DNA from 4 places in the Fusicatenibacter faecihominis genome. Region 1 is predicted to be linked to each of the others. Evidence: riboswitches for the same ligand, from Rfam matches in the RefSeq annotation. Region 1 holds a riboswitch; each other region holds the start of a gene.
The links. Region 1 has a riboswitch for cobalamin ahead of LKD71_RS06025 (ABC transporter substrate-binding protein). Riboswitches for the same ligand answer to the same signal wherever they lie in the genome.
Positions count from the first base shown of each region.

Region 1 (7,714 bases):
GAGCTCACCGAGCGCCTGGAATATGAGCTTTCCGTCATCAAGACCATGGGCTATGTGGACTATTTCCTGATTGTGTGGGATTTCATCCGCTATGCGAGGGACCACGATATCATGGTAGGGCCGGGACGAGGGTCTGCGGCAGGAAGCCTTGTGGCCTACTCACTCGGCATCACGAAACTGGACCCGATCCGTTATAACCTGCTCTTTGAGCGTTTCCTGAACCCGGAGCGGGTGTCCATGCCCGATATCGACGTGGATTTCTGCTTTGAACGGCGCCAGGAGGTCATCGACTATGTGGTGCGGAAATACGGAAAAGACCAGGTGGTACAGATCGTCACTTTCGGTACGCTGGCGGCCCGGGGTGTGATCCGGGATGTGGGCCGTGTTATGGATCTGCCCTATGCAAGAGTGGATGCCATCGCGAAAATGGTCCCCAACGAGCTTAATATCACGATCGACAAGGCGCTGAAGGGCAATTCCGAGTTTCAGGAGCTCTATAACAGCGACGAGGAAGTGAAAAACCTCATCGATATGGCAAAAAGACTCGAGGGACTTCCGCGACATACCTCCATGCACGCGGCGGGCGTGGTCATCAGCCAGAAGGCTGTGGACGAGTATGTGCCCCTTTCCCGGGCAAACGACGGAACGATCATCACCCAGTTTACGATGACGACTCTGGAGGAGCTGGGTCTTCTGAAAATGGATTTCCTGGGGCTTCGTACCCTGACGGTCATCCAGAATGCCCAGAAGGAGATCGAGCGAGAGACCGGCGTGGCCATTGACATGGACGCGATCGATTACGATGATAAAAAAGTGCTGGCTTCCCTGGGAACCGGCCATACGGACGGCGTGTTCCAGCTCGAAAGCGCGGGTATGAAAAGCTTCATGAAGGAGCTGAAACCCCAGAATCTGGAGGACGTGATCGCCGGTATCTCCCTGTACCGGCCGGGGCCCATGGATTTTATTCCGAAATACATTGAGGGAAAAAATAATCCCGAAAACATCCATTACGACTGCCCGCAGCTGCAGCCGATTCTGGAGCCTACCTACGGCTGTATCGTTTACCAGGAGCAGGTTATGCAGATCGTCCGGGCGCTGGGTGGCTACACGCTGGGGCGGAGTGACCTGGTGCGCCGTGCGATGTCAAAGAAGAAAGCGGCCGTCATGGAGAAAGAGCGCCAGAATTTCGTTTACGGAAACAGGGAAGAAGGCGTACCCGGCTGTATCGCCAACGGCATCGACGAAAAGACGGCCAACAAGATTTACGACGATATGATTGATTTCGCCAAATATGCCTTCAATAAATCCCATGCGGCGGCCTATGCGGTGGTATCTTATCAGACAGCCTGGCTAAAATATTATTATCCCACGGAGTTTATGGCGGCTCTTATGACCTCGGTCATCGATAACCCGGGAAAAGTTTCCGAGTATATCTATACCTGCCGTCAGATGAAAATCTCCATTCTCCCGCCGGATGTCAACACCGGAGAGGTAGGCTTTTCCGTGGAAAAAGGCGGCATCCGCTACGGGCTTTCCGCCATCAAGAGCGTGGGCCGTTCCTTCATCGAGGGCATGTTAAAAGAGAGAAGGGAAAACGGGGCCTTCCGCTCCATCAAAGATTTCGTGGAGCGCATGACTGGCAAGGATCTGAATAAACGTGTCATCGAAAACTTCATCAAGGCGGGAGCTCTGGATGGCCTCGGCGCTACCCGGCGTCAGCTCATGATGATCTACGCTTCACTCATGGATCAGGTGGCCCAGGAGCGGAAAAACAGCCTTTCCGGTCAGATGAGCCTCTTTGATTTCATGGGCGAAGAGGAGAAAAAGGAGTTTGAAGTCCACCTGCCTGACGTGGGTGAGTACGAGAAGGAAGAGCTCCTTTCTTTTGAAAAAGAAGTTTTGGGCATCTATATCAGCGGCCATCCGCTGGAAAAATACGAGACCATGTGGCGGAAAAACATTTCTGCCCTGACCAGCGATTTCCAGCTCGATGAGGAGACGAACAAGAGCCAGGTGGAGGACGAGTCCCGGCAAATCATCGGCGGTATGATCACGGCGAAAACCGTCAAGTACACGCGGACCGGAAAGCCCATGGCCTTTGTGACACTGGAGGATCTGGTGGGAACCGTGGAGGTTATCGTTTTCCCGAAGGATTATGAGAAGTACCGGAGTCTTCTCGATGAGGAGAAAAAGGTCTTCATCAAAGGTCACGTCAACGCCGAGGATGACCGGCCGAGCAAGCTGGTCTGCGAGCGTGTCTGGGCTTTCGAGGAGGTTCCGAAGGAACTCTGGATCCAGTTTGCGACCCTGGAGGATTTCAAGGCCAGAGAGCGGGAACTCTATGATATTCTTCGGACTTCCGACGGAAAAGATCATGTGGTTTTATACATCCGTTCCCCGAAAGCGGTGAAGAAACTGGCCGGAAGCTGGGATATCCTGGTGACGGAAGCACTCTGCCGGGAAATTGCATCGCATTTTGGGCAGCAGAATGTGAAAGTTGTGGAAAAGTCTATTGAAAATCTGGGAAAAATGAATTAAACTAATATCCATAGGCAAAAGAAAGGCAGAGTTTTCATGCCAATAAAACACCATTTATTTTTGGAGGGTTCAATCATGGCAAATGCGATTAAAACGATCGGAGTTCTTACAAGCGGCGGCGATGCACCTGGCATGAACGCTGCCATCCGTGCGGTTGTCCGCAGTGGTATTGCAAAAGGTCTGAATGTAAAAGGCATTTATAAAGGATACAATGGTCTGATCAACGGCGAGATCGAGGATCTGACAGCAAGATCTGTTTCTGATACGATTTCCCGCGGAGGTACGATGCTTTACACCGCCCGCTGTGCGGAGATGCGTACACCGGAAGGCCAGGCACAGGCTGCAAAGGTCTGCCGTGAAAACGGAATTGAGGGACTGGTAGTTATCGGTGGCGACGGTTCCTTCGCAGGAGCACAGAAACTGGCTGCTCTCGGCGTCAACACCATCGGTGTTCCGGGAACTATCGACCTGGATATCGCCTGCACCGAGTATACCATCGGTTTCGATACCGCAGTCAACACGGCAATGGAAGCCATCGATAAGGTTCGTGATACTTCCACCTCCCATGAGCGCTGCAGCATTATCGAGGTAATGGGACGTAACGCCGGTTATATCGCTCTCTGGTGCGGTATCGCCAACGGCGCGGAGGATATTCTTCTTCCTGAAAAGTACGATTACGACGAGCAGAAGCTCATCAACAATATCATCAACAACCGGAAACGCGGCAAAAAGCACCACATCATCATCAACGCTGAGGGTATCGGTCATTCCACCAGCATGGCACGCCGGATTGAGGCAGCCACCGGAATCGAGACCAGAGCGACGATCCTCGGTCACATGCAGCGAGGTGGAAGCCCGACCTGTAAAGACCGTGTATACGCTTCAATGATGGGCGCATACGCCGTAGATCTTCTGGCAGACGGCAAGACCAAACGGGTAGTCGGCTACAAAGGCGGCGAGTTTGTGGATTACGATATCGACGAGGCACTGGCTATGCAGAAAGAACTGCCGGAGTACTGGCTGAGAGTCGCTAAGGCGATGTCCGTATGATCACCAGCACATCCAACCAGCAGGTGAAAAATCTCCTTCAGCTTCAGAAAAAGTCCAAAGCCCGCAAGGAGCAGGGTGTTTTTGTGGTGGAAGGAGTCAAGATGTTCCGGGAAGCTCCGGCGGACTGGATCGTAAAAACCTATGTTTCCCAGGAATTTTTGAAAAAAGAAGAGGCCTCTGTCTTAAAAGGCAGGGAGTACGAGATCGTGGAGGACCGGGTTTTCAAGACCATGTCCGACACGATGACCCCCCAGGGAATCCTAGCGGTTGTGCGCCAGCCGGTGAGTAGCCTTGAGAAGCTTCTTAATGATCCAGCTCCCTTTTTCATGGTTCTGGAAAATATCCAGGATCCGGGAAACTTAGGCACTATCCTCCGCACGGCGGAAGGAGCAGGTGTCAATGGTATCCTCATGAGCCGTGACACCGTAGATATCTTCAACCCCAAGACTATCCGCAGCACGATGGGTTCCGTCTACCGGGTGCCCTTCCTCTATGTGGAGGATATCTGTGAGACGGTCCGGAAGCTGAAAAACAAAGGCATCTCAGCTTACGCCGCCCATTTAAAAGGCACCGGCTCCTACGATGAGCAGAATTACACAAAAGGCACAGCCTTCCTCATCGGTAACGAAGGAAACGGCCTCACCGATGAGCTGGCGGACCTCGCGGACACCTACATCCGCATTCCCATGTATGGAAAAGTAGAGTCTCTGAACGCGGCGATTGCGTCGGCGGTGCTGATGTATGAAGCGCAGAGGCAGAGAAGAAATATTGAAAGATGAATGGAAATACAGAGAAAAGATGGCTTTTAAGCTGTCTTTTCTTTTTTTGAAAGTTTTTCTGCCCTAACCCCTTGACGGAAATCGTTTTCCTCTGCTATAATACAGGCGATTCAGTGCAGTGCCGAAAGGCTGCTATCATAGCAATGGGAACGAAGTAGAAGCTTCGACAGCCCCCGCTACTGTAGGACGGACGAGTTTCTCTAGGAAGTCACTGTGAAAACGGGAAGACGGAGAAAGGTAGGATGAAGTCGAGTCAGGAGACCTGCTGTACTGAAACAGTGATCTTCGGTGGGAAGATATGCACTGTGCGGAAGTTTTATATCGTGGGTATTCTGGAGCAGCAAAGCAGAGTATGTGCGTATTTTGCTGTCCAGCCAATCACAGAATAGCTTTACGCAAGTGGAACCGGGGAGGTTCCTATTTTTGTGCCCAGCTCAGAGACAAGCAGATTTTTGCGTGTAAGTGCGAGTCATGCTTGCATGAACGAGCACTTATGCGCGGAAATCTATTTGGCGAGAGCCAACAGCGAGATGCAGCGAAGCGGAATCGAGCTGGCTTGCCTCTGAGCGTTCTCACTCCCCCTAAATTTCATCGGAAGATCTGCAATTAAAAACGCGGTCAGAATAGCCGCTCAGATCAAACGAAAGAGAGGAATCAACAAATGAAGAAACGTGTACTCACCCTGTTACTTGCCGGAATTATGGCTGTAAGCACCACTGGAGTGTCCAGCTTTGCTGCTGAAACCGAAACCGAGACTGCAACCGAGGCTGCAAGCGAAGCAGACGAGGAGTATGGCGAGGTTGTCATCGAGGACGGAGACCGTACCATCACCTTTACCGAGATGCCGAAAGGAATCCTTTGCCTGTACAGCGGCGAGGTTCTGATGAAACTGGGCTTAAAAGACTACATCGTTGCAACTAATGAGAACAACAAAGGACGCAAATCTCCGCTGGAAGGTGTTGCAGATGACTTCGAGGGAATCCCGGAGCTGGAGAAATCCCAGGAGAACGCTGTTGCATCCGGAGCTGACCTGATCATTGGCGAGATCAGCGCCTTCAAAGATACCAACTGGGGAACCTTTGAGTCTCTGGAAGATAAAGGAATCAACTGCTACGCTCTGAACGGTACCGTTGTAGCAGACGAGACCATGGACAGCATTTACCAGGATATCGAGAATATGGGTAAAATCTTCAAGGTAGAGGATAAGGCAGAGGCCCTCATCGAGGATACCAAAGCACAGATCTCCGAGATCCAGGATGCAGTCAAAGATGTCAAAGAAGAGGACAAAGTAAAAGCTTTCGTTATGGACAGCCTGAGCGGAAACGAGATTTACACCACCTCCGCAGGTCTTGAGAGCAACCTCATCGAGCTGGCTGGCGGAATCAACACCACCAAAGGAATGTCCGATTCCAGATGGTTTACCACCAGCGTTGAGACTCTGGTAACTGCAAATCCGGATGTTATCATCTTTAACGATTACGGCGTAGAGGGCCAGGTTCAGGAGAACATGGACTTCATCACCAACAATGCTGCTCTGGCAGACGTACCTGCTGTTAAAAACCAGAACTATGTGGTTGTTCCGCTGGCATATGTTATGCACGACCTGAGCGCAGTTGTTGCCTGCCAGGATTTCGCAGAAGCTTTCTATCCGGACTGCTTCACTGAGTAAGAGAGGTTTCTGGAAAAGATGAAAGAAATCAAACTTCGAGAGGGACTTCTGTTTCCGATTCTTATTGCGTTTCTTCTTTTTTCCATGGTTGCTGTCATATCGGTGGGCTCCGCGTCCATCGATATGGGCACCGTTTACCGGATTTTGGTTGACCAGCTCTTTTTCCAGGGAAAAGGAACAGAGGCGGGTCTGTGGGAGAAATCTTTTTATCAGATCGTATGGAATATCCGTCTGCCAAGAGTGCTCTTTGGTGTCTGCTGCGGCGCCGGCCTTTCGATTTGTGGAGCTGCCATGCAGGCGCTGGTACTGAACCCCATCGCAGAACCTTATATTTTGGGAGTTTCCTCCGGAGCATCGGCAGGAGCAGCCTGGGCGCTGCTGATGCCGATTCCTTTTTTCAGGGGACAGTATCAGACCACGGCTATGGCTCTCTGCGGCGCTTTGGTGGCCTTTGCCTGTGTTTACAGCATGGCGAAGATCGGAGGCGGCGGAAAAATTCAGCCCATGACGCTGCTTCTTTCCGGAACGGCAGTCAATGCAGTGATGAGCGCCATCACGAGCCTTCTCATCTTTCTGGCCAAGAGTCCGGAGAGCATTTCTGCCGTATACAACTGGCAGATGGGAAGCCTGGCGGCGGCTCAGTGGAATACCTTGTGGATTCCCGCGGTGGGCGTGCTGTCTGGCTGTATCTGCTTCACATGGAAAAGCGGCACCTTCAACCTCATGATGATGGGAGACGAGGACGCCGCCGCCATGGGTGTGGATGTGAAAAATTTCCGGCGCTGGATGTTTGTGGTCTGCGCCATTATCGTGGCTTCTCTGGTTTCTGTCACCGGAATCATCGGTTTCGTAGGCCTTATGGTGCCTCATATCGTGCGCCTCCTTTCCGGAACCAGCAACAATAAGGTAATCATTCCGCTGAGTGCGATCTTCGGAGCGACTTACCTGATCTGGGCGGATGCAGCTGCCCGCGGTCTTTTTGGCGCGGCAGAACTGCCCCTTGGTATTATCACAGCCTTTGTGGGAGCACCGTTTTTCTTCTATCTTATGGCTGCAAAGAGCAGAGGAGGGAACGGCCGTGGTGCTTGATTTTGAAAATATTCATGTGCAGTATGGGCGGAAGGAGATCCTCCACGGAGTTGATCTTTCCGTGGAAAAAGGCAAGATTACCGGTATCGTCGGCCCCAACGGCTGCGGAAAATCTACGCTGGTAAAGACCGTCTTCGGCATCGCGCCAATGAAAGAGGGAAAGATCATTCTGGAAGGACAGGACACCGGGAAAATGACCCGCAAGGAGCTTTCCGAAAAGCTCGGTTATGTGGGTCAGGAGACGGCCTGTGTCTTTGACTTCACCGTTGAAGATATCATCGGCATGGCCCTCTATAATCGGAAAAAAGAGAAAACTTCCTCCAAAGATATCATCCGCCATGCTATGGAGGAGCTGAAAATCACCGATTTTTCCGGGCGAAACATTCAGACACTCTCCGGCGGCGAGCGGAAAATGGTCTTCCTTGCCCGGGCGGTAGCCCAGGGTGTGGACACGATCATTCTTGACGAGCCCACGAACCACCTGGACATCTGCCATCAGCTCTTCCTTCTCAATTATCTGAAGCAGAGCGGCAAGACCATCCTCATCGTGATTCACGATCTGCGCCTGGCGTCCTACTACTGCGACACC
Region 1 covers NZ_JAJEPR010000007.1:50,627-58,340, reverse strand. Annotated here, with positions in the region: gene LKD71_RS06040 (DNA polymerase III subunit alpha) at 1-2,538, shown strand, start outside; gene pfkA (6-phosphofructokinase) at 2,614-3,588, shown strand; gene LKD71_RS06030 (TrmH family RNA methyltransferase) at 3,585-4,367, shown strand; cobalamin riboswitch at 4,467-4,651, shown strand; gene LKD71_RS06025 (ABC transporter substrate-binding protein) at 5,029-6,036, shown strand; gene LKD71_RS06020 (FecCD family ABC transporter permease) at 6,055-7,125, shown strand; gene LKD71_RS06015 (ABC transporter ATP-binding protein) at 7,115-7,714, shown strand, end outside.

Region 2 (7,714 bases), on a different contig from region 1:
CTTCCCACCAGAGCAGTCATTTCCCCGAATTCATTCATATCTAGGTTTCGGTCTTTATAGTCATCTATTTTGTCCAGAACTTCTTTCAGACGATCTTCCGTGTAAAAAATGGCAGGCTCGTTCATATCGTTCCAGAAGCCTTCCACGCCCTGATCCAGCAGGAATTTGTACTGTTCGCCGAACCAGTCTCTCGCCTCTTTATTGAGCATATCCGGGAAAAGCGCCTTGCCGGGCCAGACGGCGGCCACAAAAGGAGAGCCGTCCTCTTTGGTGCAGAAATAGCCTTTTTTCAGGCCTTCTTCATAGACGGGATAGCCTTCTTCCTGTTTGACACCGGCATCGATGATGGGAACCAGATGAATGTGGTCCTCTTTCATTTCCTGATTGAAATCAGCAAAATCAGGGAAGGTTTCGTTGTTCAGGGTGAAATCCTTGTAGCGATCCATGTAGTCGATATCCAGATAAACACTGTCCAGAGGGATCTGAAGCTCCCGGTGCTTTCTTACGACTTCCCGGATTTCATCTTCAGACATATAGCTCCAGCGGCTCTGACCGTAGCCGAAGGCCCATTTGGGAACCACAAAGCTTCTGCCGATGAGCTGGCGGAACTGGTGGATGATATCCTTGACGTCGCTCCCGGTGATGACATAGACATCCAGATTCCAGTCAGAAGCGGTGATCTTCAGTTCGCTGTAACGGGTATATCCGATGTCAAAGGTGAGGATTCCCGGGTAATCGACAAAAATACCAAAGGTTTCTTTTCCGCTCACCACAAAGAAATTGTGGGCGCCGTAAAGGGAGCGGCGGTCTTCCAGATGCTGCGCCTCATCCGAACATTTACTCTGGTAGATCCAGCCGCGCTTGTTGATGCCGCGGACATTTTCGCCCAGGCCATAGACCTTGTCGTTGTCGTCCATGGAATAGGTGAGGGAAAGGGAAGCCTCATCCACAGTCAGGAAAGGAAGAGCGCCGTTTTCAGCAGCGGGTTTCTGAAGAATGGCCTCGGTCTCGATGACATGGCCGTAGGAAAATCTTGAAATCATAATGTATAAACCTCCTTTTTCTGCAGTATAATGCTTTCTTTTGGAAAGTTCTACCGATATTTTGATGAAAAGTTACGGTATTTTGACCAGTTGCTTCCACACTTCCCAATACCCGTTGGGATACATGTGAACGCCGTCGATGGTGAACTCAGCCTTCAGGTTTCCATTTTCATCGGTGAGCGGGGCGTTGAGGTCGAGAAAACCTAAATGATATTTTTCAGCCAGAGCCTCTACGGCCTCGTTGGCCTCATGGATGCGCTCGTTGGTCCGGTAAAAGAACCAGCTGTCGTCGGGAGCGGCGTCGTGGTTGACGGGATAGTAGGCCAGGAGAGTGAGCTGAACGCCGGGAAGGCGGGCGAGAATCTCCTGGACCATTTTTTCATAGCGGGCCATCAGCTCTTCCTTACGGTAATCGGCGGGATTCATGTCATTGGTACCGATATTGAGGAAAATGCGGGCCGGTTTCAGCGCGTAAACGCAGGTTTCCATATGCTCCAGCATTTCCGCAGTGGTGAAACCGCCCACGCCGCGGTTATAAATAATGGAAGAAAGGCCGGCACCCAGTTGAAATTCGTGGACGGGGAACTGCTCCATCAGACTGGACCCGGCGAAAAGGATCTGACCGGGAACAGCGGTTTTGTTGAGGTGGTCGTAACGGGCAAGTTTCAGCGTTTTTTCGGGATCTAAGGGAATACTCATGGGAAAAACCTCCTTATTTAATTGTTTCCGAGAATGATCTGGAGAAGAGCTTTGTTCAGCATCAAGGTCCGGTTCCAGGGATTGAGGATGATGCCATGGATGCCATCGGTGGGGATGGCGGAGGGGAAGAGCTGATCCATATCTGCGAGAAAACCGGACATGACGCTGCCGCCGCCCCGGTTCTGTTCTTCAAAACTGGTAAAAGCCACCCACCAGAGATTGCCATCCGGTGTCTGAATGGTTTTCAGAGCGAGCTGCTCTTTTCCCGCAGACGGCTCTACAGCCAGGATCAGCTGACCGTTCTCCCGCATGCGGCGGCGAAGTACGGTCAGTGCATGGGCCAGAAGCTCCTGGCTGGCTTCCTGCTGGAGGGCCAGAATGGCTGCCTCGATTTTTTCATTTCCTTCAAGACCGGGATCGGTATGGGGAGCGGATGTATCTGTCATGGAAAATACCTCTCTTTTCTGTTGATGCATATGGGTTTATGGAGGAATAGCGGATCTCCACGATCATAGTTTACATGAGTCGAAAAGAGAAAGCAAGCGGCAGATCAAAGCGGATTTCCATATAAAAAACTCATTGCAAACCTTCCTTGTTTATGTTAAGTTTATTAGGACAATGGAACAGGGGATTTGAGTGACTGCCGGATATCGAGAACATTCCGGCAGGGAGAGGGAATCAGGTGGAAATCCTGAACGAACTGGTCACTGTAAGAGAGGAGCCGGATCCTACGGATGTCATTGCGGTCTTACCGTGAGAAGACGGGATCCAGGTGAAGATACTCAGAGTCAGGAAACCTGCTCAGATCCGACAGAAGCGAACTCCCGTAACAGTGGTCTTCTGTCTATAAGAAGGATACTTTTCGATTGCCGTTCTCGAAAAAACATGGCGGATGGGGCGTTCCGGTCCGCACGATCAAAAAACAGATGAACGGAAAAGAGACGGCGGCTGCCGGTAAACATTTTCTGTGCCATCTGCAACAAAAGAAAAGGAGCAGCAACATGAAAAGAAAAGTAGTCGCAGCAAAAATGACAGCCCTGATCCTGGCAGCAGGAATGACCTTCGGAAGTGTATCTTTCGCAGCTGAGAGAAAAGATGCAGAGGCCATCAAAGAGGAGAATCAGGCAACGGAAGCAGTGAGCGAGGGTGAGACCGAAGCAGCAGAGGCTTCAGACTCACAGAAAAAGACAGAGTATCCGGTTACCATTACAACCTATGGAAGTGACGGACTGGAACTTGAGACCACTTATGAAAAAGCACCGGAGAAGGTGCTGGCAGTCTACCAGGGCTGTATCGAAACCCTTCTGGCATTGGGCCTGGAGGATCATATCGTGGCAACCGCAGGACTGGACAATGAGGTTCCCGAAGATCAGAAAGCAGCATTTTCCAAAACAGATTATCTGGATGAGTTCACACCGTCGCTTGAGACCGTGACCATGCTTGAGCCGGATATGATCTTCTCCTGGGGCTCTCTTTTCGGAGACAAGACGCTGGGTGATGCAGCAGGCTGGGTGGAAAAAGGAACCAATACCTACATCAATACGAATACCCGTCCCGGTACCGGTGATGTAAAGTATGCCCGCACACTCGAAAATGAGTATACAGATATCCTGAACATCGGAACGATCTTTGATGTACAGGACAAGGCAGAAGCAATCGTAAATGATATGAAAGATACCATTGCAAAGGTAACAGAGGCAACTGCATCCATTGAAGAGAAGCCGACTGCCCTGATCCTGGAATCCTGGGATGATACCTTTACCAATTACGGAAGTGCAACTCTGGGCGGCGATATGCTGACTCAGCTGGGCGGCGAGCTGGCAAACCCGGATGCTTCCAGCGTAGGAAAAGAAGATGTGATCGCAGCAAATCCGGATGTGATCTTCGTCGTTTATATGCCTTATTCCGGAGATGATCCGGAGACCGTAAAGCAGGAGAAACTGGATGTGCTCCTCAAGGATGAAGCTTATCAGAGCCTGGATGCCGTAAAGAACGGCCGTGTGGTTCCGATCATGCTCAGTGAGATGTATGCCAGCGCAACCCGCACCAAAGACGGAATCGTGAACTTTGCAGAGGGTCTGTATCCGGATATCGATCTGGGTATCGAGTAAGGAGTTAAAAAGTGAAAAAAAGTGACAGCGGACGCGGTAGACGGGTGGGCCTTTCCACCGTCGGTTTTACCACAGTCCTCATCGTACTGCTGGCGCTGCTAGTGTTTTCCGTTCTGGCTTCGATCACCTTCGGAAATGCCGATCTTTCTGTGAAGGAAGTCTACAGCGTCGTTGCCTATGAACTTTTTCATATTCGAAAATTTTCAGATTTTGCAGAAGGAGCTGTCCATGACGTGGTATGGATCATCCGGTTTCCCCGGGTGATCCTTGCCCTTTGTGTGGGTATGGGACTGGCAGTCTGCGGCGTGGTCATGCAGGCCGTGGTGAAAAACCCGCTGGCAGATCCTTATGTTTTGGGAATCTCTTCCGGCGCTTCTCTGGGAGCCACGATCGGCGTCCTTTTTGGCTTCGGAGCCCTTTTTGGAGCCAATTCCGTGGGTGTAATGGCGTTCCTGGGAGCGATGGGAACGTCTTTCCTGGTTCTTTTTATCGCAAATATCGGCGGAAGATCCAATGCGGGCAAGCTGATCCTGGCCGGAATGGCTGTGAGCTCCGTCTGCTCTGCGATCGGAAATTTTGCCATTTATATTGTAAATAATAAAAACGCCACTTCAGAAATCATGTTCTGGACGATGGGAAGCCTGGCCGGAGCCAAATGGCAGCGGGTGGGCGTGCTTCTTCCGGTGGTGTTCATCGGAACGCTGATTTTCTGGTCCCAGTTCCGGAATCTGAACCTGATGCTTCTGGGAGATGAGGCCTCCATCACACTGGGAACGGACCTTCACCGGGCGAGAAACCTCTATATGATCCTGTCCTCCCTGATGGTTGGTTTTGCCGTTTATGCGGCGGGAACCATCGGTTTCGTGGGCCTGATCGTGCCCCATGCGGTGCGGATGATTTTCGGAACGGACCACAGAAGACTGGTGCCCCTCTGCGCTCTGGTGGGAGCCATTTTCCTCATCTGGGCGGATGTAGGCTGTCGTGTCATCCTGAAAAATTCTGAGATGCCCATCGGTATCCTGGTTTCCATCATCGGTGCGCCCTGCTTTATCTATCTGATGGTACGTCGGTCTTACGGATTCGGAGGTGGCAGAGGATGAATGTAAAAGCAGAAGACATCAAACTGTCCTACGGAGCGGAAGCAATCCTGAAAGGTGTTTCGATGGAGGCTGGAAACCGGGAATTTGTGGGCCTGATCGGTCCCAACGGAAGCGGGAAATCCACGCTTTTGAAGTGCGTTTACCGCGTGCTCTCCCCGGACAAGGGAGCCGTTTTTCTGGATGGAAAGCCTTTGAAGGATATGAATTACAAGACTTCCGCCAGAAGCCTGGGCGTGGTAGCCCAGCACAACTATTATAATTTTGATTTTTCTGTGCGGGAAGTGGTCCTCATGGGCCGTTCCCCGCACAAGAAAGCGCTGGAGCGGGATAATGCCGAGGATTACGCGATTGTGGCGGAAGCCTTAAAGACCGTTGGAATGGCTGAGTTTGCGGACCGGAGCTTTTCGACGCTCTCCGGCGGTGAGCAGCAGAGGGTGATTCTTGCCCGGGCCCTGGCCCAGCAGACCCCCTGCCTCATTCTGGACGAGCCCACGAACCATCTGGACATTACCCATCAGCTTCAGCTTTTGAAGATCGTGAAAAAACTGGATGCCACGGTAATTTCCGCCATCCATGACCTCAATATTGCGGCCATGTTCTGCGACCGGATCTATGTGCTGAAAAATGGTGAGATCGTCGCTCAGGGTACCCCGCGGGAGATCCTGACCCGGGAACTGATCCGGGAGATCTACGAGGTGGAGAGCGATATCGTGGAGGACAGTAAGGGAAATATGCATATTTTATTCTATTGATACCAGGGGCAAAAGCTCGAAAAGTCGTTCTTGCTTGCACGATAAGACTTTTGAGCTTGGGCCTCGCCAAATATGAGATGCAGAACATCCAGTGAATGTTCGTTTTGCACCGACCGAAACGGAGTGTAGATAGTAGCGATTTACGCAGTAAATCAGCGGATTTCGAATGTTTGGCGGATTGCGGGAGCTGCGTAGCAGCGGAGCAATTCATAGGTGATATTAGGAGGGCGCTTTTTGGGAAAAGGCGCCTTGTACAGTGAATATTAAGTAACTGCCATATTGACTTGTCTGCAAAAAAGAAAGGTTAGGGATACATAATGAAAAAAATTGCTATGTTAAATTGCCTCAATTCCAATAAAGTCTGTGCGGGGGCAGCCTGTTTTACCGCGTTCAATAAGCGGATCAGAAGCTTTGAAAGATACAAAGGAATGGATGTGGAAGTAGCAGCCTTTATGCGCTGCAACGGCTGCGGAAACGATCCCGACGAAGACGACGGCATGAAAGAAAAAGTAGAACGCATGAAACAGGAAGGTGTGGAGACCGTCCATGTGGGACTCTGCACGAAAAACAAAGAAGGTGTGCGCTGCAAGAACGTGGCAAGGATCATGGAGATGCTGGAAGAAGAAGGCATTGAAGTGGTCGATGGAACACACTGAATCGAGAAGGCGTGTGTGTGCTGGCAGTGCTGGCAGGTTTCTTTTCGGTACTGATGATTGAAAATATGGATCAGAACATGAAGGTGGATGATCCTGCAGGACTCTGTTCGATCTTTGGCGTTGCCGGGATTCTGGGCCTTCTGGCTGTGGGCATCTCCTCCACAGAGGGCGGACTGGCCCATGGAGGCGGCATTCTGCTTCTGGCCGTTCAGCTCCTTGCCGGCATCTGGGCTTTCGCCTTTGCAGGAGCCGGAACAGCCCTGGTTTTCTGGCTTCTGAAAAAGGCCTGACGCCTGAGACTGACAGCAGCGGAGGAGATCGAGGGAGCAGATATCAGTGAGTATGGAATCATGAGCGTTTATCATGATTTTGCCATGAATATTGATACGATGGACTGGAGCGACGCTTATCTGGAAGCCCAGACCGACGGACGGAGAGAAGAAGTAGAGCTTCATAAACCGTATGTGTACCCGCCGATCGAAGAAGCGCGCCAGCCTCTCACAAAGATTGAGATTATTGCCCGGAAAGAGAAACTTGAAAATCTCAAGACCGCTTTGAACGATATCGGAATTACGGGAATGACCGTATTTCCTGTGACCGGCTGCGGCGTCCAGAAGGGATACAATGAGTTTTACCGCGGTGTCCCCGTGGCAGTCCAGCTCCGGGCCAAGATCCGGGTAGAAGTGGTAGTGGCGAAAGTACCTGTGGACGAAGTGGTCAACACGGTAAGAAGAGTTTTGTATACAGGACATGTGGGAGATGGAAAGATCTTTATTTATACACTGGATGATGTGGTAAGAGTACGCACCGGCGAGAGCGGGTATGATGCGATGCAGGGGGCGTCTTCCGAGTAAAGAATATTGCAGGGGGAAAACCATCGGAGTCTTGCAGTCCACGATCACATTTCTGATACAGAGAATCCCCCGGATAGGAAAAAATCTCTGGTATAAAAGTAGAATTACCTTGAAAAATATCAAAAAAGCGGATAAAAAGAGGAAATTTTCAAAATTAAAAATAATCAAAAAAACTGAAATTTATATCCCTGGGGGGAGCTTGTGGCTGTTTGAAAGATCAAGTATGATAAAAACATGTCAAGTACGTCATACCTCCAAATCAAACTGATGTATTGGACAAACTTAAAGTACAGCAAGTATATTTAAAGTTTCCCAAGACGTTGAGGCATATCCTGATTTATAAAAGGATATGTCTCTTTTTATGAGAAAGTATATAAAATTTTCAGGAGCAGACAGATGGAAAATTTGGAACAGAAGGAAATAGACCGCTACTGGTCGGATGGTGCAGAAAATTACAGCTGGATCATCGACGATGAATTAAGCAGCTTCCGGGTGAAAA
Region 2 covers NZ_JAJEPR010000021.1:13,234-20,947, reverse strand. Annotated here, with positions in the region: gene LKD71_RS12000 (glycoside hydrolase family 31 protein) at 1-1,043, opposite strand, end outside; gene LKD71_RS11995 (GDSL-type esterase/lipase family protein) at 1,116-1,742, opposite strand; gene LKD71_RS11990 (SseB family protein) at 1,760-2,188, opposite strand; cobalamin riboswitch at 2,360-2,561, shown strand; gene LKD71_RS11985 (ABC transporter substrate-binding protein) at 2,744-3,853, shown strand; gene LKD71_RS11980 (FecCD family ABC transporter permease) at 3,865-4,953, shown strand; gene LKD71_RS11975 (ABC transporter ATP-binding protein) at 4,950-5,705, shown strand; gene LKD71_RS11970 (CGGC domain-containing protein) at 6,023-6,361, shown strand; gene LKD71_RS11965 (hypothetical protein) at 6,379-6,651, shown strand; gene LKD71_RS11960 (P-II family nitrogen regulator) at 6,712-7,215, shown strand; gene LKD71_RS11955 (class I SAM-dependent methyltransferase) at 7,612-7,714, shown strand, end outside.
Region 2: another riboswitch for cobalamin. It lies ahead of LKD71_RS11985 (ABC transporter substrate-binding protein); the one in region 1 lies ahead of LKD71_RS06025 (ABC transporter substrate-binding protein).

Region 3 (7,714 bases), on a different contig from region 1:
GAGACATTTTGACTCGCAGTCAGGAAAAACCGGATAGTTTCTAAAAAGCTATAAAATCAGGAGGTATGAATTATGGGATTTTCAACTGTACCCTGCAATGAATTTGTAGAAGTACTGGCATCCAAAGCACCCGTTCCCGGCGGCGGCGGAGCTTCCGCTCTGGTCGGAGCCATCGGAACTGCCCTTGGAAACATGGTAGGCAGCCTTACCGTCGGCAAAAAGAAATATGCGGATGTAGAAGAGGAAATGTATGAGCTGAAAGGAAAGGCAGATGCTCTTCAGAAAGAGCTTCTTCATCTCATTGAGAGAGATGCAGAGGTCTTCGAGCCCCTTTCCAAAGCATATGGTATGCCAAGAAACACCGAGGAAGAGAAGGCTGAGAAAGCTCGTGTCATGGAGATCGTTCTCAAAGATGCCTGCTCTGTACCCATGGAAATCATGGAGAGATGCTGTGAAGCCATTGACCTGATCGAAGTGTTTGCTGAGAAAGGTTCTACTCTGGCGATCAGCGATGCCGGCGTTGGTGCAACGTTCTGTAAAGCAGCTCTTGAGGGAGCTTCTCTGAATGTGTTCATCAATACCAAATCCATGAAAAATCGTGAGTATGCTGATGAACTGAACAAGAAAGCAGATGAGATGCTTTCTGTATACACCAAAAAGGCAGAAGAGATTTATCAGAGTGTGGCTGCACGCCTGCGCTGAGAATGAGATAAAAGAGAGGTACAGATAAAATGGCAAAGAGACTTTTAGGTAAAGAAGTAACGGCTGCATTAAATGAAAAGATCAAAGCTCAGGTTGCTGAGCTTCAGGGGAAAGGTGTAAACCCCACTCTCTGCATCATCCGTGTAGGTGAGAATGAGAGCGATATCTCTTATGAGAGAGGAGCAACCAAACGTTGTGAGACTCTGGGCGTTGCCTGTGAGAAAATCCTTCTTCCGGCTGACGTTTCTCAGGAAGAGCTCCTTTCTGTGATTGACAAAGTGAACAAAGATCCGCAGATCCATGGCGTTCTTCTGTTCCGTCCGCTTCCGAAACATCTGAATCAGTCTGTGATCGAGAATGCTCTGGATCCGGCAAAAGATGTAGACTGCATGACCGATGGTTCCATGTCCGGCGTATTCACCGGCAAGAACGTAGGTTTCCCGCCCTGCACACCGCAGGCCTGCATGGAGATTCTGGATTACTACGGAATCGACTGCACCGGAAAGAAAGCAGTTGTTGTCGGAAGAAGCCTGGTAGTTGGTAAACCGGCTGCCATGATGCTGATCAAGAAAAACGCAACCGTTACCGTATGCCATACGAAAACCGTTGATATGCCGTCCGTAGTAAAAGAGGCTGATATCGTGATCGTGGCTGCAGGCCGCGCCGGTGTTGTAGATGCTTCTTATGTGGCGCCGGGTCAGACGATCATCGATGTAGGAATCAATGTAAATGCAGAAGGCAAACTCTGTGGAGACGTTGCTTTTGATGAAGTTGAGCCGATCGTTGATGCCATCACTCCGGTTCCGGGCGGTGTTGGAAGCGTTACTACCTCTGTACTGGTAGGCCATGTCGTAGAGGCAGCTGCAAGAACACTTGCATAAATGATTTTTAGAAGGGGTGTGCCTGGTGGCGCATCCCTTTTTGACAGTGAGGAAAGTTATGAAGAGAGAAAAAATATTTTTATCCTTATGGTCCTGCTGTTCTGCATTCTGTTTTTCCCGGCGGGAAATGTGAAAGCAGATGACACCCTTCTACCCACAGCGTGGGACAACCGTGGAGTTTATCTGAAGAGATATTCGGATCTGGTCAGCCTGGATGATGGGTATATGAGAGTTTTTAACAAGGAAAAAACGGTCTGTATTGAGTATTACGATAATGATTTTAATATCAAAAGCAAGAAAAGTATTCCTTTGGAACTGGATCTCTGGGGTGGCTTTTATAATGGCTCCGACGGCTATTATCTGGTAGAGGGCCAGAATAATACGGGAGAAGACGACGCAAAGGAAGTCATCCGTGTGATCCGCTATGACCGGAACTGGAATAAAACGGAAACGGCGCATATTACCGGTATTGCCGGTGATGAGTTCGGACAGGTACGTTATCCCTTTGATGGCTGTGTGGAAATGACGGAACTCAATGGGATTCTCTATATCGCTACCGGACATGAGGGGTATGTAGATGCCTCTTTAGGCCAGGGTCATCAGGGACTTTTGGTGATCGCTGTGGATCAGCAAACCATGACGGGTGAGATCATTGATAATGATCTCTGGCATTCTTTTGCGCAGTATGTGAAAGTGAGAGATAACCAGCTTTATCTTCTGGAGCAGAGTGAAGGTTCTCGTTGCACGACGCTTTCCAGGTATGATACGGCAGCAAAGCAGTGGAAACGGATCTCGGTGTATCAGTACGGAGGAAACCGTACCTCTTCCTGGGCGCTTCCCTGTTATGCCAGCGTAGATGCCATGGAAGTTTCGGATACATCTGTTCTTGGTCTGGGAACCTCCATTGATCAGACAAAGTATGACACGGCAAGAGAAAATAATCTTCCCATGAATATTTATCTTACCGTGACTCCGTTGGATGATTTCACAGAGGAAGCGACAAAAGTAATTTCACTGACCAATTATACAGAATCCGGAAAAGCCTTTATGGGCGTTAAAATCACAAAGGTGAATGACAACCGCTTTATGGTTTCCTGGGAAGAATACAACGATGAGACAGAAGGAAGCGGAACGGAAGAGGATACTCTGGCTGGCAGTACACTCCATTATGTTTTCATTGATGGAAAAGGAAACCGGATCAGCCAGGAATATACCACAGGAGCTCCGATCAGCGGCTGTCAGCCGGTTGTAAAAGGCGAAAAAGTCGTTTATTATGCCTCCAATAAAAATATGGTGGATTTTTATTCCATTGACAGCAATACCGGAAATACAACTAAAAAAATGTACCATGTGGCAGGAGAAGGGGTCGGCTGGAAACTTCAAAATGGCGTACTGACTGTTTATGGAAACGGTGCACTCTTCCTGGATCCGGAGGATCGCTACCGCTTTCCGGTTGCTTCTTCGGGTGACGGATATTCCTATACGCAGCAGGGTCCCTGGCATGCGATCCAGAGTAAAGTAAAAAAAGTGGTCATTTGCTCTGGTATCACGGAAATACCGGAAAGAGCATTTCCGTATTTTACCAATCTGGAAGAGATCGAGATCGAACCAGGGCTTAAAAGCATTGGGAAAGAGGCGTTCTACGGCTGTGATGATCTGGAAAAACTGACCATTCCGGCCAGTGTGACAAAGATCGGCGAGGATATCACCTGGACAGGATATTTTTGGATTGGCAATTATAGCCATGTGATGGCAGGAACGATCTATGCGCCATACAATTCCTATGCGGTCCAGTACGCGAAGAAAAATGCACTCCGCTATAAGATCGATCTTTCCGGAGCCAAGGTAAGCGGTCTCAATGCAAGCTATACTTACACCGGAAAGGCAATCACGCCGGCTGTAACAGTAAAGCTTGGCAGCCAGACACTGAAAGCAGGAGAAGACTACAGCCTTTCTTATTCCAATAACAAGAAGGTAGGAACGGCAAAGTTGACGATCAGCGGAAACGAGTCTTATTACGGAAGCATCCGTCTGACTTTTGAGATCAAAGCAGCCGCTTCCACCGGCCAGGATCAGAAGCCGTCCGGTCAGAGACCATCCGAGCAGAAACCATCGGCTTCCAATATGGCTTTAAAGCCGGGAACTGTGAAGACCGACAGCAAAACAAAGAATGTCTATAAAGTGAAAACTGCAAGTACGGTAGAACTGAAACAGCTGAAAAATAAAAATGCTTCCATGGTTACGATCCCGTCCGCGGTGAAGTTCAATGGAAAAACTTATCGGGTGACCTCCATCGCTGCCGGTGCTTTTAAAAATAATAAGAACTTGAAAAAAGTGACCATTTCCGGTTATATAACCACGGTCGGAGCAGGAGCTTTCCAGAACTGCACCTCATTGACTACAGTTAAAACGGGAAGCCGTGTAACGACCATCGGTTCGAAAGCCTTCTACGGCTGCGGGAAACTGACAACGGTTGTTCTTGGCAAAAATGTCAAAACGATCGGAAACCTGTCCTTTGCAAATTGTGTTTCCCTTCGGAAAATGACGCTTCCGGCAAGAGTAGAAAAAATCGGAAGCAAGGCTTTCTGTAATGACGTAAAAATGGTTTCCTTTACGATCCAGACGCAGAAACTGACCTCCAAAAAAATCGGAAGCAAGGCATTCACCAATATGGGAAAAAACAATTACAAAAAGCTGGTGGTGAAGGTACCGAAGAACAAAGTTAACACCTACAAAAAACTGCTTCGCAGCAAAGGACTTTCCACAAAAGCAAAAATTACAAAATAGAATCAATTTTATTAGAAAAAGGGGGGGTTGACAACCTCCCTTTTTAAGTCTATAATGTTGTTAGTGTAATTTAATATTGCAGTATCAAGTGCAGGCAGTACAATTCCGCAGTTACTGTCTGAAGAGGGAACCAGGTGAGAATCCTGGACGATCCGGTCACTGTAAACAGGGAATACCGCTCAATGATCCCATTGCATTACCCATATTAAATGTGAGAAGGGGAGCCGGTGTAACGATCTGTAAGTCAGGAAACCTGCTTGGTATTTGAGATGGGCTTCCGAGTAAAGTCAAACATCCAATCGGACACTATTCCGCAGGTGTCTCAGAGATGTCAGCCATGGGTAGGCAGGCAGTTTTTATTTATGATTATGATTGTATGCATCTCGAGCATATTAATATACACGAACAATACCTCCTTCTTAAGAACAGAAATTCCGCATCTGTTCTTTCGATGTAAAAAAAGCAGCAGCGCCGTTATGGTGCTGCTGTTTTGCTATACAAAAATACTTGTTACGCAAACTTTCTCAATTATGTTCCGGGATTTCTCTTGCATTTCGCAGAAAGTTATGATAAGCTAACCATGGTTAGAAAAACCTAACTTACTGTGAATAAATCATGCAGACTCCTTCCGCCCCCTGAGCAAGGGTGGGAGGGTGCATGGAGAAAGGATCGAAATAAAGATGAAACATTTATCCATTGAAAAAGTAATCGGAAGAGAGATCATTGATTCCAGAGGCAATCCCACCGTTGAGGCGGAAGTTTATCTGGCAGACGGCACCATCGGAAGAGGAGCTGCTCCCAGCGGAGCATCCACCGGTGAGTTCGAGGCTCTGGAGCTGCGTGATGGAGATAAAGAACGTTTTGGAGGAAAAGGAGTATCCAAGGCAGTGAACAATATCAACACTGTCATCAACGACGTGCTGAAAGGCGTGGATGCTTCTGATATTTATGCAGTAGATGCAGCAATGCTGAAAGCAGACGGAACCAAGGATAAATCCAACCTGGGCGCTAATGCGATCCTGGCTGTATCCATCGCAAGCTGCAGAGCAGCAGCAACCGCACTGGAGATTCCCCTGTACCGTTTCCTGGGCGGCGTAAACGGCAACCGTCTTCCGGTTCCGATGATGAACATCCTGAACGGCGGCGCTCATGCAGCAAACACCGTAGATGTACAGGAGTTCATGATTATGCCTGCTGGCGCAGAGAGTTTCCGTGAGGGACTCAGATGGTGTACCGAGGTGTTCCACGCACTGGCAGCTCTCTTAAAATCCAGAGGACTGGCTACTTCCGTAGGTGATGAGGGTGGTTTCGCTCCGGACCTTGGAAGTGACGAGGAAGCTATCGAGTGCATTCTGGAAGCTATCCGAAAAGCCGGTTACGAGCCGGGTAAAGATTTCGTTCTGGCTATGGACGCTGCTTCCAGTGAGTGGAAGGGCGAGAAGAAGGGCGAGTACATCCTTCCGAAATGCGGCAGGAAATATACTTCTGCAGAGCTCGTTGAGCACTGGAAGAAGCTTTGTGAGAAATACCCGATCTATTCCATCGAGGATGGCCTGGATGAGGAAGACTGGGAAGGCTGGCAGGTGCTGACCAGAGAGCTGGGCGGCAAGGTTCAGCTGGTAGGAGATGACCTCTTCGTTACCAACACTGAGCGTCTTTCCAAAGGAATTTCTCTTGGCTGCGGAAATTCCATCCTGATCAAACTGAATCAGATCGGTTCCGTATCCGAAACTCTGGAAGCTATCAAGATGGCCCACAATGCAGGCTACACCGCTGTTACCTCTCATCGTTCCGGTGAGACTGAGGACACCACAATCGCAGACCTGGCTGTTGCACTGAACACCTGCCAGATCAAGACCGGCGCTCCCAGCAGAAGTGAGCGTGTGGCAAAATACAATCAGCTGCTCCGCATCGAGGAGGAACTGGGCGCGTCTGCCGTTTATCCGGGCAAAAAAGCTTTCCATATCAGCCGCTAAGGCAATCTGCAGACATCTGACCTGAAAACGAAAAGACCTTGGGGAATATCGCCGAAGATGTTCCCCGGAGGTCTTTTTTTCTTGCCTTTTTTCCAGATTCATCGTATCATAAAAAATATATATTAAGGAAGAAAGAAATATGCTCAGTAAATTTAATCAATTTATAGAAAAATGGATGGCGCTGGTTACACCGGCCTGTCTTCTTTTTGGTGTGCTTTTTCCGGATGTCGCGAAGCATGGGCTGCCTTATGTTTCCCTGGTGTTTGCCTTTATGACCTTCACGGGAGCTCTGAAATCGGATTTTCACGATATGGCCCGGGTGCTGAAGCGGCCTTTTCCCCTGCTGGCCTGTCTCGGCGTGCTCCATGTGTTGCTGCCGGTTCTGGCCTGCGGCCTGGGACACCTGCTCTTTCCGGGAAATGACGACCTCATCACGGGTATGGTGCTGGAATTTTCCGTGCCTACAGCCGTGGTCGGCCTTATGTGGGTGACGATTTACGGCGGAAACAGCCCGCTGTCCCTGTCTCTGGTCATCGCTGACACCCTTCTGGCACCTTTTCTGATTCCGGCGACCCTTCAGCTCCTTGTTGGTTCCCGGGTATCCATGGATGCGGCGGGCATGATGCGGGAACTTCTTTTTATGATAGCCCTTCCGGCGCTGGCGGCGATGAGTCTCAACGAGCTGACTCATGGAAGAGTGCGGAAAGAATGGCCGTCGAAGCTGGCACCTTTTTCCAAAATGTGTCTGATCTTCGTCGTGACCTCTAATTCATCGAAGGTCGCTCCCTATGTGCGGGATCTGACGCCCCAGCGTGTTCTTGTGGCGGCGGCAATTCTCCTGCTGGCGGCCTCGGGTTATGCTATCGGCTGGTTTCTGTCCCGGTTTTTTGGAGGAGAGAGGGAGACGGCGGTGTCCATGGTCTATGGCTCCGGCATGCGGAACATCAGCGCGGGGGCCGTGATTGCGGCGGCTTATTTTCCCGGGGAGGTTCTGTTTCCTGTGATGATCGGAACGCTGTTTCAGCAGGTGTTGGCGGCATGCTATGGAAAACTCATTGAAAGAAAGTATCATTAACGTAAAAAACGGAGGAAATAACGGTGCCGGATCATCATATGGCCCATACTACAGTCCTTATGTGGGGAAGCCTTTTCTGCCTTCTGGCAGCCTGGTGTATGGGGAAAGATAAAAATTACAACCGGGAGAAAAAGAGATGGATGCTGCATATGCAGCTCTTTACAGCCCTGTTTCTGAGCAGTGAGGCTTTTGCCTGGGCCTTCGATGGCCGACCTGGAAAAACGGCCTGGTGGATGGTACGGATCAGCAACTTTCTGCTGTTTCTGACTTCAGATCTCGTCCTTGTCTTTTTC
Region 3 covers NZ_JAJEPR010000004.1:94,782-102,495, forward strand. Annotated here, with positions in the region: gene LKD71_RS03485 (cyclodeaminase/cyclohydrolase family protein) at 73-702, shown strand; gene LKD71_RS03490 (bifunctional 5,10-methylenetetrahydrofolate dehydrogenase/5,10-methenyltetrahydrofolate cyclohydrolase) at 732-1,583, shown strand; gene LKD71_RS03495 (leucine-rich repeat domain-containing protein) at 1,584-4,370, shown strand; cobalamin riboswitch at 4,440-4,645, shown strand; gene eno (phosphopyruvate hydratase) at 5,051-6,346, shown strand; gene LKD71_RS03505 (bile acid:sodium symporter family protein) at 6,486-7,421, shown strand; gene LKD71_RS18280 (diguanylate cyclase) at 7,445-7,714, shown strand, end outside.
Region 3: another riboswitch for cobalamin. It lies ahead of eno (phosphopyruvate hydratase); the one in region 1 lies ahead of LKD71_RS06025 (ABC transporter substrate-binding protein).

Region 4 (7,714 bases), on a different contig from region 1:
GAAAATATTCCGGGGTGTGAGAGGTACATATTACATGAAAAAGATATCAGCTTTGCAAGCAATCGCCTAAATTCACGAAAACTGAGTATGATACCAACGTGTTACCATATTTTTCAGGACAAGCATAAAGTAGTTCAGCTGTATAATGAATTATCAAAGATATTTAAAAATATGGATATATCAGTACTGGGAGTGTGCTTAGCTAAAAGGGTGTTATATTCTTGCTATGGGGAGAGTAAATTAAACAATCAATTTACAATAGCCATTCAATTGTTGATAGAACACTATTGTCAGTTCTTAATAAAAAATAAGGCAGTGGGGAATATATGTTATGAAGCAATGCAGCCAGAGCAAAATGATAAAATACAGCAGAGAATCTATGAGCTGAAAGCATTGGGAACTTTATATTATTCGTCAAAAACCATTCAGGATCATATAAAACAAATAAATTTTGTACCAAAAACAGATAATTTAGCGGGATTGCAGTTGGCAGACTTTGTCCCGAATACATTGGGGAGATATGCAGCTTCCATGAAGCCTAAAAATAAGGATTTTGCTAAAAATGTAAGAGCCAAGCTTTATGATGGAGATGCAAAAGAAAAGTATAAATTTGGTTTTAAAATTTTGTCATAAAAATGATTGACTTTCTAACTAAAGAAAGTATAATATAAATCAATGGGATTGTGGTTGTGAGGTGCTGATGAACTTCAGTGACCGTTTATGAACCGTTCTTTCGAGGGCTGGGAATAAGAAACAACCTGTCGAACCCATCAACAAAAGATACTTAAGGGCCTTAGCTATTTGCTAAGGCTCTTTTTCTATGGTAAGATAAGGATATCAATAGAAAAAAGGAGGAACCTACCTATGGATGAGAACTTAAGAAAAAGAAACGAAACCCTCGCGAAAACCGTCATTAAGGGTCTGAAATCCCGCAACATGTCCGGCTATTATGCAGCGGATAAGGAGGAAGCGCTGAAGCTGGCTCTGGAACTGATTCCTGAGGGGAGCACGATCAGCATGGGCGGCTGTGCAAGCGCCCAGGAAGTGGGACTGATCAAAGCGCTGAAAGAGGGCAATTATAATTATATCGACCGGGCAAAGCTTTCACCGAGGGAAAGTCTTATGGCTGCCTACGATTCTGATATTTTCCTTTCCAGTGCCAATGCCATCACAAGCGACGGTATCATGGTGAATATCGACGGAAATTCCAATCGCGTGTCCTGTATCGCCCAGGGACCGAGAAAAGTGGTCTTTATCGTGGGAATGAATAAAGTCTGTCCGGACCTCGATGATGCTATGAAGCGGGCCAGAAATGTGGCGGCTCCGGCCAATGCCCAGAGATTTGACGTCAAGACACCCTGCAAGGAGACCGGAAAATGCTTCGACTGCAAATCCCCGGATACGATCTGCTGTCAGTTCCTGATCACGAGATATTTCCGTCACGAAGGCCGGATTCATGTGATCCTTGTAAACGATAATCTCGGCTTCTAAGTTGGAAAGTCAAATACCCCGCTACAGGCAACGGGGTATTTGATCCTCGCGGAAATAAATTTTTTTACCACTTGTACTTTAAAAAAGAGTGTGCTATGATACGCATGAGGGTGGCAGATAGCAGTCTGCAGCTCCCAACAGCTGAAAACTAAATAAGAAAATATCAGGTGCCGTTTTAAAAAGAGAAAACTTTCAGCAAACGGGTAAAAGAGAAGCAGGTGAAAGTCCTGCGCGATCTCGTCACTGTAAACAGGGAGTCAAGGCCAGAATGTCACTGGGAAACCGGGAAGGCGGCTGCGGCAAGGATCTGTGAGCCAGGAAACCTGCCTGATGTTGGTACGGGGATAGTTATCCCGGATCACGAGTAATTGATTGTACCGTTTATCTTTTTCCCGCGATCCTTTTGCCTGTGTGTAAGAGGATTTTTTCATGTCACCGTACCTTATGATTTTCGCTGATGCAAAAATTAACATACATCAGGACGTCAGACCATAAAGATCTGTGTCTGGATCAAGGAGGAGAAGTAACATGAAAAACAAAATGGTAAAAGCTCTGGCAATCATGATGAGTGTATCCACCATCACAATGATGGGTTCCGCAAGCGTATATGCTTCCGAGACTGAGACCGAGACAGCCACTGAGGCTGTAACAGAAGCAGCAACCGAGGCTGTAACAGAGACAGCAACCGAAGCAGCATCTGAGGATGCCACTGAGGCAGGCTCTGAGAGCGACGATCAGGCAGCAGCTGATAATGTAGCAGCTCTGATCGATAAGATCTATGTTCAGGAGAGAACCGATACCACCGATGCAGACTGTACCGCAGCCAAAGAAGCATGGGATCAGCTGACCGATGCTCAGAAAGAGCTGGTTGAAGGTGAAGAGGCAAGCCCGGAGTATTTCGGACGTGACACCGGCGACGCTTCCAAAGACGATCCCCGCAACGGCGATGAGATCGGTGACAACGAGCTTCTGGTAGTAAGCTTTGGTACTTCCTTCAACGACAGCCGCGCAGAGGATATCAAGGGCATCGAGGATGCTCTGCAGGAAGCATATCCGGACTGGTCTGTAAGAAGAGCATTCACTGCTCAGATCATCATCAACCATGTACAGGCAAGAGATGACGAGAAGATCGATAATATGGATCAGGCTCTTCAGCGTGCCGTTGACAATGGCGTTAAAAACCTGGTGGTACAGCCGACTCATCTGATGCACGGCGCTGAGTACGACGAGATGGTAGAAGCGATCGACGGTTACAAAGATAAATTTGAGTCCGTAGCCATCGCAGAGCCGATGCTGGGCGAGGTAGGCGACGACGCTACCGTTATCAATGACGACAAGAAGGCAGTTGCCCAGGCGATCACCGATGAAGCTGTAAAAGCAGCCGGTTATGACAGCATGGAAGCAGCAGCTGAGGATGGAACTGCATTTGTATTTATGGGTCATGGTACTTCCCATACTGCAAATGTAACCTATGATCAGATGCAGACCCAGATGGAAGAGCTTGGATTCACCAATGCTTTCATCGGTACGGTAGAGGGTAAGCCGGAAGATACCGCTTGTGAAGAGGTTATCAAGAAGGCTCAGGATGCAGGCTTCAAGAAAGTTGTTCTTCGTCCGCTGATGGTTGTAGCTGGTGACCACGCTAACAACGATATGGCAGGCGATGATGAGGATTCCTGGAAGAGCCAGTTCGAGGCTTCCGGAGCATTTGACAGCGTTGACTGCCAGATCGAAGGACTGGGAAGAATCGATGCTGTTGAGCAGATTTATGTAGAGCATACAAAAGAAGCTATCGATTCTATCGCAAAATAATCAATAAAGCGGACATTCGCAATCCGCTTTTGCGACTGCGTTCAAACAAAAGGATAAATCTCAGCTGCCCGGAATGTTTTCAAAGACATCCGGGCAGTTGTTGTAAAAGAGGAGGAAATTGATTATGAAACGTTCCATGACATTCTTTTTATCACTGATCTGTGCTACTGCCATGATGGCAGCTCCTGTGGCAATGGCAGCAGAGACCGAAACCGAGACAGCTGTTACCGAGATGGTATCTGAGGCTGAGACGGAGACCGGCAGCGAGACCGAAACCGAGGCAGAGGGCGTTCTGGAGGATGGCACCTACACCGCAGAGTTTGATACGGACAGCTCCATGTTCCATGTCAATGAGGCAAATGACGGAAAAGGCGTTCTGACGGTAAAAGACGGTGAGATGACCATTCACATATCTTTAAGCGGCAAAGGCTTCCTGAATCTTTTCATGGGAACCTCCGAGGATGCGAAAAAAGACGGCGCAGAGCTTCTGGAGCCGACCACAGATACCGTAACCTATAAAGACGGAACTTCTGAGGAGGTTTATGGCTTCGATATCCCGGTGCCGGCCATTGATGAAGAGTTTACCGTGGCAGCCATCGGCAAAAAAGGCAAATGGTACGACCACAAAGTCAGCGTCAAGAATCCGGTGAAAGAGGACGGCGCAGAGAAAAAGACCGTTGCTGATCTGAATCTGGAGGATGGCGATTACACGACAGAGGTAACTCTGGAGGGCGGAAGCGGCAGAGCAACCGTAGATTCTCCGGCAGCCATTACGATCAAAGACGGCGAGGCAACTGCAACCATCGTATGGAGCAGCCCGAACTATGATTATATGCTGGTAGACGGTGAGAAATACGAGCCGGTAAACACCGAGGGAAATTCTACTTTTGAGATCCCGGTAGATGGCTTCGATTATCCGATGGAAGTCGTTGGAGATACCGTAGCTATGAGCGAGCCTCACGAGATCGAGTACACCCTGCAGTTTGATTCTTCTACTATGGAAAAGGCAGAATAAAAATGAAAAAAAGAACAGGATGGCTTCTGAACGCAGTCCTGGGGTTTTCTGTGATCTTTTCTTCTTCGGCAGCGCTGGTTCCCATCCGGAGCTTCGCAGCCGAAGAAACCAGTGAGACGGCCGGAGCTGACACTGCGAAGGAGGATCTGGCAGGACTCAAATATGACCACAGTCTGGAGCTTCAGTATGCGGATCAGTTTGCCGTGGATTATTATGAGGGCGATTATGCCCTGATTACGATTGAAGGCGGCGACCAGTTTCTTCTGGTGCCTGAGGGAAAAGAAGCGCCGGACGGTCTGGATGCGGATATCACCGTGATCCATCAGCCTCTGGAAAATATCTACCTGGTGGCAACTTCCACGATGGACTTTTTCCGAGCTCTGGACGGACTTGGCAGCATCAGTCTTTCCGGAACGAAAGCGGATGGCTGGTATATCGACGAGGCGAAGCAGGCTCTGGAGGATGGTTCCATTGTTTTCGCCGGAAAATACAGTGCGCCGGATTATGAGCTGATCCTGTCAAAAAACTGTGATCTGGCTTTGGAATCCACGATGATCTACCATAATCCCGAAGTAAAAGAAAAACTCGAAGAGTTTGGCATTCCGGTTCTGGTGGAACATTCCAGTTATGAGAGTCACCCCTTAGGCCGGACCGAGTGGGTGAAACTTTACGGCGTCCTGCTGGATAAAGAAGAGGAAGCAGAGGCGGTTTTTGAGGAGCAGGCAGAGAAGCTCAACTCTATCAAAGACAGCGAGAACACGGGAAAAACCGTGGCCTTTTTCTATATCAATTCCATGGGCTCTGCCAACGTGCGGAAATCCAATGATTATGTGTCGAAAATGATCGAGCTGGCCGGTGGAAAGTATATTTTCAACGATCTGGGCACCGATGAGGAAGGCCTTTCCACGATGAACATGGGAATGGAAGATTTCTATGCGGGAGCCAAGGATGCGGATTATATCATTTATAACAGTACCATTGACGGCGAGCTGGGTTCTCTGGACGAGCTGCTGAAAAAGAGTACGCTTCTCAAGGATTTCAAGGCGGTCAAAGAGGGAAACGTCTGGTGCCTGACCAAGAGTATGTTCCAGGAAACGACCTGTCTTGGTGATGTCATCATGGATATCCACCGGATGCTGACGGAGGACGATCCCGAAGGGCTCACCTACCTGTATCGATTGGAGTAATATGGAAAAAAGAGGAAAAATCCGTTATATTTTTTCATTTGTTACCCTGACAGTGCTTTTAGGAGCACTGATTTTCTGGAATATCAACGCCGGCAGCGTCTCCGTGAGTCTGGGTGAGGTCTTCTCTATCCTTTTTCAGAAGGGAGGAGATGAGACGGCCAGAAATATCATCTGGTCCATCCGTCTTCCGAGAATCCTGGCGGCGCTGATCCTGGGTGGAGCTCTGTCCGTATCAGGTTTCCTGCTCCAGACCTTCTTCAACAACCCTATTGCGGGGCCGTTTGTCCTGGGAATCTCGTCGGGAGCCAAGCTGACGGTCGCCCTGACGATGATCTTTCTTCTGGGAAAAGGCCTGACCGCGGGTTCCGCGGTGATGATTATGGCGGCTTTCGTGGGTTCGCTGATTTCCATGGGATTTGTGCTTCTGGTCTCCAGAAAGGTCCGGAATATGTCGATGCTGGTCATCTGCGGCGTTATGATCGGTTATATCTGCTCCGCTGTGACGGATTTTGTCGTAACGTTCGCTGACGATTCCAACATCATCAACCTGCATAACTGGTCTCAGGGAAGCTTTTCCGGTATGAACTGGGACAATGTGGCTCTCATGGCTGTGGTGGTTTTTGTGGCGCTGGGGCTGGCATTTTTCCTTTCCAAACCCATGAGCGCTTACCAGCTGGGGGAGGCTTACGCGAGAAATATGGGCGTGAATATCAGTCGGTTCCGGGTGGAACTGATCCTGCTTTCCAGCGTGCTTTCCGCCTGCGTGACGGCTTTTGCAGGTCCGATCTCCTTTGTGGGAATTGCAGTGCCGCAGCTGATGAAGAGTCTTCTGAAAACGGCGAAACCGATTCTGGTGATTCCGGCCTGTTTCCTGGGCGGAGCAGTGTTCTGCCTCTTCTGTGACCTCATTGCCAGAACCGTTTTTGCGCCCACGGAGCTCAGTATCAGTTCGGTGACGGCAGTCTTCGGAGCACCGGTGGTGATCTATGTCATGATAAACCGGAAGCGGGGGTAAGCCATGGAGAAAAGTTTTATTTATACGGAAAATATGACCGTGGGTTACGATGGAAAAGCGCTTATCCGGGATATCCGGCTTTCGCTGGAGAAAGGCCAGATCCTAACGCTCATCGGCCCCAACGGTGCGGGAAAATCCACGATTTTGAAGAGTATTATCCGTCAGCTGAAGCTGGTGGATGGAGCCGTTTTTCTAGATCAGAAATCCATGGAAAAAATGACGGATAAGGAGATTTCCAGGAAGCTTGCGGTAGTTATGACGGGCCGGATGCAGCCGGAACTCATGACCTGCGAGGATATTGTGGGAACGGGACGTTACCCCTATACGGGTGTTCTTGGCATTCTTTCTGCGGAAGATCACGAAAAAGTGCGCGCAGCCATGGAGCTGGTTCATGCCTGGGATCTGAAGGACCGGGATTTTTCGGCGGTCAGCGATGGCCAGCGCCAGCGAATCCTTTTGGCCCGGGCCATCTGTCAGGAGCCGGAGGTCATCGTTCTGGACGAGCCGACTTCTTTCCTGGATATCCGCCACAAACTGGAACTTCTCTCTATTTTAAAGGAGATGGTCCGGGAAAAACATATGGCGGTGCTCATGTCTTTGCATGAGCTGGATCTGGCCCAGAAGGTGTCAGATCTGGTGATCTGCGTTCACGGCGACCGAATTGAGCGCTGCGGCGTTCCAGAGGAGATCTTTACCGATGAGTATATCCGTCACCTTTACGGGGTGACGGCGGGAAGCTATAACGCATCCTTTGGCTGCCTGGAAATGGAGCCTGCCAAAGGAAAGCCGGAGGTCTTTGTGATCGCCGGTGGCGGCAGCGGAATCCCGGTATTTCGAAAGCTCCAGCGTCAGGGCGTTCCTTTTGCTGTGGGTGTCCTTCAGGAAAATGACGTGGACTATCAGGTAGCGAAGGCGCTGGCAGCGAAGGTCGTGACGGAAAAGCCCTTTGAGGAGATCTCGGAGGAGCGCTATCAGGAGGCCAGAGAGCTGATGCGAAGCTGCAAAAAAGTGATTCTGGCGGTTTCCGGTTTCGGCACGATGAACCGGCGAAACGAGGAGCTGAAAAACGAAGCCGAGAGTTTAGGGATTTTGGAAAAATAAACTGAATTTCGGGCGGTGGAAGTGAGAACTTCTGCCGTCCGTTTTTGGTTGTGACGACCGCCAATCAGACACAAAAAGTGATGGATGTTTTAT
Region 4 covers NZ_JAJEPR010000018.1:22,021-29,734, forward strand. Annotated here, with positions in the region: gene LKD71_RS11060 (DUF3800 domain-containing protein) at 1-633, shown strand, start outside; gene LKD71_RS11065 (lactate utilization protein) at 865-1,491, shown strand; cobalamin riboswitch at 1,640-1,836, shown strand; gene LKD71_RS11070 (sirohydrochlorin cobaltochelatase) at 2,020-3,303, shown strand; gene LKD71_RS11075 (hypothetical protein) at 3,428-4,318, shown strand; gene LKD71_RS11080 (ABC transporter substrate-binding protein) at 4,321-5,505, shown strand; gene LKD71_RS11085 (FecCD family ABC transporter permease) at 5,507-6,520, shown strand; gene LKD71_RS11090 (ABC transporter ATP-binding protein) at 6,524-7,621, shown strand.
Region 4: another riboswitch for cobalamin. It lies ahead of LKD71_RS11070 (sirohydrochlorin cobaltochelatase); the one in region 1 lies ahead of LKD71_RS06025 (ABC transporter substrate-binding protein).